DNA from 2 places in the Undibacterium sp. Ji83W genome. Region 1 is predicted to be linked to the other one. Evidence: riboswitches for the same ligand, from Rfam matches in the RefSeq annotation. Region 1 holds a riboswitch; the other holds the start of a gene.

The links. Region 1 has a riboswitch for glycine ahead of gcvT (glycine cleavage system aminomethyltransferase GcvT). Riboswitches for the same ligand answer to the same signal wherever they lie in the genome.
Region 2: linked by a shared signal. The riboswitch ahead of ACO0LD_RS03940 (hypothetical protein) and the one ahead of gcvT (glycine cleavage system aminomethyltransferase GcvT) in region 1 are both predicted to bind glycine.

What each region holds. Positions count from the first base shown of each region.
Region 1 is NZ_JBMPOZ010000001.1:424,605-428,017, forward strand. Features, by position in the region: gene gcvP (aminomethyl-transferring glycine dehydrogenase) at 1-199, opposite strand, end outside; gene gcvH (glycine cleavage system protein GcvH) at 323-700, opposite strand; gene gcvT (glycine cleavage system aminomethyltransferase GcvT) at 793-1,923, opposite strand; glycine riboswitch at 1,996-2,118, opposite strand; glycine riboswitch at 2,130-2,218, opposite strand; gene ACO0LD_RS01955 (pectate lyase family protein) at 2,660-3,413, shown strand, end outside.
Region 2 is NZ_JBMPOZ010000001.1:869,402-872,814, reverse strand. Features, by position in the region: gene ACO0LD_RS03950 (C39 family peptidase) at 1-304, opposite strand, end outside; gene ACO0LD_RS03945 (hypothetical protein) at 349-1,098, opposite strand; gene ACO0LD_RS03940 (hypothetical protein) at 1,289-1,522, opposite strand; glycine riboswitch at 1,574-1,690, opposite strand; glycine riboswitch at 1,891-1,982, opposite strand; gene ACO0LD_RS03935 (tetratricopeptide repeat protein) at 2,159-3,413, shown strand, end outside.

The sequences.
Region 1 (3,413 bases):
ACTTGGCTTCTGTGAATTGCGCCAGTGGCAGCACATCGTGACGGCGGATATTGGCCGGGACGATGGCATCAATCAGGGCTGTGCGGTCAGCATAGCCCAGGGTTTTCAGCATGGCGGCTTGTTCTGCTTCAGAAGGGCCGATATGGCGAGCGATGAAAGCGTCATGCGCTTCCAGTTGGGTCAGTGAAGGACGGGTCATGGTATATGGGGTACAGAAGAGTAACGTGGAATATCAGGCGGAGCTATGCGGGGCCAAGGATTTCATTGCATCATGCAAATCCAAAGCAATAAGGTGACCATCAGGCCACCTTATGTGCATTAATTAAGCAATATTTTTTGCGTAAGCTTCAGCATTCATCAAGGCATCAACATCAGCAATATTGGCTGGTTTCAGTTTGAACAGCCATGCTGCAAACGCATCAGCATTGATGGATTCTGGTGCATCGGCCAGTGCTTCATTGATGGCAACAACTTCACCAGTCACTGGTGCATAAATATCACCAGCTGCCTTGACGGATTCAACCACTGCACAGTCCTTGCCTGCTTCGAGTGCTGTGCCAACTTTAGGCAGGTCAACGAAAACGATATCGCCCAAAGCATCTTGAGCAAATTCAGTAATGCCGACAGTGATCGTGCCGTCTGCTTCTGTGCGTACCCATTCGTGGGATGTGGTGTATTTCAAGTCTGCTGGTACGTTCATGATGGGCTCCAGTTAAATAAATTGTTTTAAATAATAATGAGTGGCTAATCAATAGTAGTCAGTACCAGTAGCTGTACTGACTGCAGATCAAATTATACGGCCAGGATTTTGCCGTTACGGACAAAAGGCAGTTTGACAACAGATGCTGCCAATTGCTTGTCACGGATAACAACATGCACAGTATCGCCTACCGACACACCCATAGGCAAACGCGCCAGTGCAATTGCCTGCTCCATGGTGGGGCTGAAAGTGCCGCTGGTGATTTCGCCTTCGCCTTGTGCGCATACCACTTTTTGATGGGCACGCAGGATGCCGCCTTTTTCACGCAGGATCAGGCCCAGGAACTGGGCGTTCTGTCCTTGTGTTTGCAGTGCTTGCTTGCCGACGAAATCACGTTCGCTGACCAGGTCTATGGTCCATGCCAGACCAGCATCGAGCGGGTTGACTGTTTCATCCATGTCCTGACCATACAAATTCATACCAGCTTCCAGACGCAAGGTGTCACGCGCACCCAGGCCAGCAGGTTTGACACCGGCTGCAACCAGGGCATTCCAGAAATCAGTCACACGGTCAGCAGACACGGCAATTTCAAAACCGTCTTCACCGGTATAACCAGTACGTGCCACCATGACTTCACCAAAGGAAGTGTCGGCCACGATGACTGCGTTAAAAGGTTTGATTTCTGCACTGGCAGCTTTGGTCTCTGGCAAGACTTCCCATGCCTTGGCGCGGGCGTTCGGGCCTTGCACTGCCACCAGGGCAAAAGCGTTAGCACCATCACGGCGCTGGGTAATGGTCAGGCCGCTATTGGTTTCTGCATTGCGGGCATTCATCCAGGCGATGTCTTTTTCTGCGGTGCCAGCATTGACGACCAGGCGGAACCAGTTTTCGCTGAAGAAATAAATGATGAGGTCGTCGATGACCGTGCCTTCAGGCTTCAGCATGCAGGAATACAGGGCCTTGCCCGCTACCTGCAATTTATCGACATTATTGGCAACCAGGTCACGCAGGAAGCTGCGTACATTTTCACCCTGCAAATCGACGACACACATATGGGATACATCAAACATGCCGCAATCAGTGCGCACTGCATGATGTTCTTCGATTTGGGAACCATAGTTGACGGGCATGTCCCAGCCGCCAAAATCAACCATTTTTGCACCAGCCGCACGATGGGCTGCATTGAGGGGAGTTGCCTTGAGTGATGTCGCTGCTTGCGTCATGAGTGCCTCGCTACCAGATTGAAGGGACGAACAAACGCATGCCGACGAATAAACGCCGCATGCGCTGAAATCGCATACCCCTCTGTCCTGGTACCTGAGAGATTACGGGAGCCATGTATGTTTGCTGCCCGCGCGCACCTTCGGTGGGTAGTCCGGCGAATTGCTGTGCCGCTACCGCTCTCCAGAGTTGGGGCAACTTTTAACTACCCCGTTGATCAGTCCTTTGTGCCTGAGAGTTTTTTGGGTATTAGCCCCTTCGGCGGCAACTTTCGTCGCGCTCTCCCGATCAAGTAGCGCGATTATATAAGGCTTGCAAGGGCTTGGATAGTTGAGCGTGGAAATATTTACAGAAAAGTCGCTGGAATAGTAAAAAAATGAGCAAAACAACAAGCCAGGACAAAAGCAACAAGATTGCGAGCAATAAAACCACTTATAAAACTTACGCGAAACTTACTACAAAGACCTGATCAGCAAGAGCAACCAAAGCCAGACCACTATCAATTTTGACGCTCTTCCCTGTGTTAATTTGTAACTATTGTTTTAAGAGGAAACAATCACGGGAATGATCAGCATCCATTGTTACCCTAGCTCCGATTTTATTTCTATTGTGCAAATATTCGCTTCACCAAATTGAATGCCAAAGCAGATCTTTTAATACAAAAGAGATCAGTTGCGCAGAGGTTTGGGGTAAGCGATTTTTTTTTAAAACTGACGAAGCAAAAAACCCGGAGGGAAAATGAATAACAAAAAATTGAATTTGATCGCCTTTGCCATCATCGCAGCAGCTGGCAGTGCAGGTAATGTCTACGCAGCAGACTGGCCTTCCGGTTTTTCCAAATGTGCCGATGAAGGCGGCATCTGCAAAGTAGGCGACAAAGCACTGCAGGTATCGTTTGGATTGAAAGACAAATGGGTGGTCAAATCGCTGTCTGGCAATGTCAGTTGTACTGCCGCCACCTTTGGTGTCGCCGCAACTGCTGACACCAAAGAGAAATGTGCCGTGGGACCAGCTGGCGCGCCAGATACTGGCGGTGGCAGTGGCTCAAATGACGGTCCTGGCTCTGGCTCTGGCACAGCGCCAGCCGGACACAGCGGCGGCTTTGCCGGGCTGGTCACTGGTGGTGGCACAGTGGCAGCAGTAACCGTCACAACAGCAGCACAAATGCAGGCAGCGCTTGATGCTTATAATGGTACCGGTGGTCTGGTGATACGCTATAACGGTACTTTTGATTTCCGCACTATTCCTGATGCCTGCACACAATGGAAAAAAGCCAAAGGCGCGATAGTCGAAATCAAGAATAAAGGCAATGTCACGATTGAAGGTAGCAATGGCTCAGCGGCTAATTTTGGCATCGCCGTCAAAGGTGGCGCGACCAATGTCATTATCCGCAACATGACCATAGGCTTACTGCCTGGTTCTATTGATGCCATAGGCATTGAAGGCCAGAGCGGCAAATTCCCGGGCTATGTCTGGATAGACCACAACACCC
Region 2 (3,413 bases), 440 kb from region 1:
CCAGGATGTTTTGCACGCTGCCGCCGCTGCCGTACATGGAGTTAGGCTGGTTGGCGTTGCTGTTCCAGTTAAAATTGGTATTGCCACAGGCGTAATTCAGGCCATAAGCCCAGTTCACGATCTGGCACTGGCTGGGATTTTGATTGTAGAAGCTCAGCAATGCCTTGCTGCTGCCTGCCCAGCACCACTGGCTATGCTCTTGCGTGACCAGCGGCACATTCAATGCACGGTATTGCGCATAAACGCTGGGTATGCCCAGCATTGCTCCCAAGACGAATATGAGCTTTAACAGATTTTTTTTCATGATATCTCCGTATTTATTGTAGGTATATTCAGATGGTTGCTGGTTTAGCGGAAGCTGTCGATATTGCGTTTGACACTGACACGCAAAGGTTCAAGAATGTCGCTTTGTTCCAGCAAGCCATTGTTGGCAGATTGTGTGCCAAGTTTTTCACTGCGCTGTTGCAGCAGCAAAGTCTGACGTGCTGAATGCAGGGGGGCAAAGCGGGCACGTGCATCGGTAGGCGAAACTACTTCCAGAAAATCCGACATGGCTTGATAGACACGGATAAAGCGCAAGTTGGAGCGTGTGCTATTGCCGTGTACGGCAATAGCTGCATCGACGTCCTTGGCCAGCACTGCGCCACCATACGAAGTTACACCCCAGCGCCCGTTGTTTTGCCGCAGTGTTGCCAGACCTATCGGTGTGTCATTGAGGGTGATGACAAAGCGCCATTCGCCGGTTGCTTTTGCCATGCTGCGCAAATCACCACGGCCATTCATGACATCTTGCGGCGGCAGGCTATAGACTGGAAAACCATAGCCTATCTTGGCATCCTTGAGGTCTTGCACATCATTGACTTCGAGCGGGAATTCAGGCGGCAAAGTGCCGCCGCGACGCTGCACATTGAACTGCACAAACTCGGCAAAATCGCGTTGCGCAGCAGCACTGACCAGACGTGCCTGATCAGTTGTTCCACCAATATCGCTGGTCACATTTTGTGCCAATAGTGAAGGGCTGGCGACAGCACAACTGATACTGAGTATCAAAGCGGCCAGGGTGGATTTTTTGAATCTTGAAACAGGGTGAAAATGCATGATGATTTACTCCTTGGTTAAATTTAGACAATAGCTCGCCCATTCAAGCGGACTGGGCGGCTTGAAACACGGCATGGCTGGGCATGCCGGACAACATTCCCGCGCAAACGGGAATAGGGGATCAGCTTATAGAGCGGTTCAGAACTCTATAACCAGAATTTTTATTAGAAAGAACTTGAGCTGGTCAGCGTCAATAATGAATGTGACTACACTGCGGTCGTATATCGTGTGAGAGAAAAAGACTTGTGGTGATACTGAGATCATCTTTGTAGTTAGGGACATCATGGCTGGCTGCGTGCTGAGTATCGCGCATGCTGTTGAACACGGTTTTGCAATCAGTGTAGAACCCGGTTTTATAGATGGACAGCGCGCAGGCGGCCGCCATCGCGGTGACAGTGTCACCGTTCAAATGGATGAATTTCATGGTATGCAGACTCCAGACGTCAAAGGGATGTCCGTGCGCAGTTACGCAACGGATACCCCCTCTGTCCTGGACCTGAGAGATTTCGCCTGCGCCTGCTGGTAAGGTCGCAATGCTTGCTCCTTCGGTGTGCCTGGCGACGTAGTCAGGCAGCTCTTCAGAGTTGGCGGAACTCATTTCATAAATAATAATGAGGTGCGCTTGATTCATAAGGCTGTCAGCCTTATGAATCAAACCCTTCGGGAACTGGTGATTTGGGCGCATTGCTGTGTTGTATTGCTTGCCAAGGCATGAGCCTTGGCCGCACACCACGCCTTGCACTGCATCCCAAATCGCCTTGTTCGCACCCACCCTTATTCATGAAATGAGTTCCAATGATAACGGTCCCTTTTGCCTGAGAGTTTCCGGGGCGGTTGCTCCTTCGGCGCTGTCCTTATTTGACAGTCTCTCCCGATATCATTTTTTTCGTAATGTGCTCAACCTGTTGTACAAGTTGTAGAAATGAGCATAGTGCACACATTACTCATTTGCAAATCATTTTTGATGTCAAATGGTTTATTTTTCTGTTTTCATGGAATCTGTGATTTGTATCCCACATGAGTATCTGCGTTTGGCTTTTACTTGACTGTCAGGCTATGATTGCTGAATATTTCAATCACCTCACCATCCATGACTCAGCAATTGACTGGCAAATCCCGATTAAAAGAATGTTCAATTTTGCGTGAACTCAGCCTGGCCTGTGCAATGGCATTGGGCTTTTCTGCCATGCACGTCCATGCACAAATCAAACCCGCCGCGCAGGATGCTGTCAATGACAAAGTGAAGGAAAGCGCCTGGCTGTCTGATCCTGCATTGACACAGTTGGTGCAAAAAATGGTGGAAAGCCGTTTCATGCCTTATAAGGTGGTGGGGCAAAAAAGTGACAAGGACATGCTCAGCTATAAAGCCTACTTCCATCCCTTCCCCAAGGATATGGAGAGATTTTATTCTTACTGGGGCATGACGGCAGAATGGTATATCGCCCGCAAAAACAGCATGGTGCAAGAGGGCTATCAAGAAATCTGGCACCAGTCTTTTCGCGATGCTGGAAATACCGAATTGCATCAGGCTGTGTGGATGAAGCGATCAACAGAAAATCCTGAACTGCAAAAACTGGGCAGCAATTATGCTGATGAAGAACATGAGCAAAACATCCTGGTTGGCATGCTGTGGCGCGGCGAATTCAAAAAACTCGATATTGCACTGGATAGCGCGTTTGCACAAAACAAGGCTGGCAGGCTGAAGTCAAATACCCTGTATAAGCGTTTTGGCACTTTGTCGCGGTTGGACAAAGATTTTCAAAAGCAGTTTGACGTCTGGGTAAAATCCAGCATGTATGGCTATGCTTATCTGGCACGCGGCATGTTCTTGCAGCAGCAGGCATGGGACGCTCGTGGTGATAAACTGGCCGCCGAAACCAGTAAAAAACAGTTTGCTGATTTTCATAAATTATCCAGCGTGGCAAGGGTAGACCTCACCAAAGCCAATGAAAAAATCAAGTCTTGCGCTATCTGCGCAGGTGAATTGATAGTCAATAACAGGGCACTTGGCATTAAGGAAGGTGACAACGCCTTGCTGAAAAACGCGCTGCAATATGACCCCAAATTGTATTCGCCAGTGTATGCCTATCTGAGCAAATTGCTGCCTCAATGGGGCGGTTCTTTTTCTGAGATGGAGACTTTCATCGGCAACATCAGAAAGACCACGGGTGATGAAATACTGGTGGATGAATTGAAATCACGCCTCTGTTATTACCAGGGCATCGCCATTTACCGCGAAGACCAGGAAGGTGCACGCATCTGGTTTGAACGTGGCCTGACCAGCCAGCCCTATCAATTGCTGGTGAATGAACTGG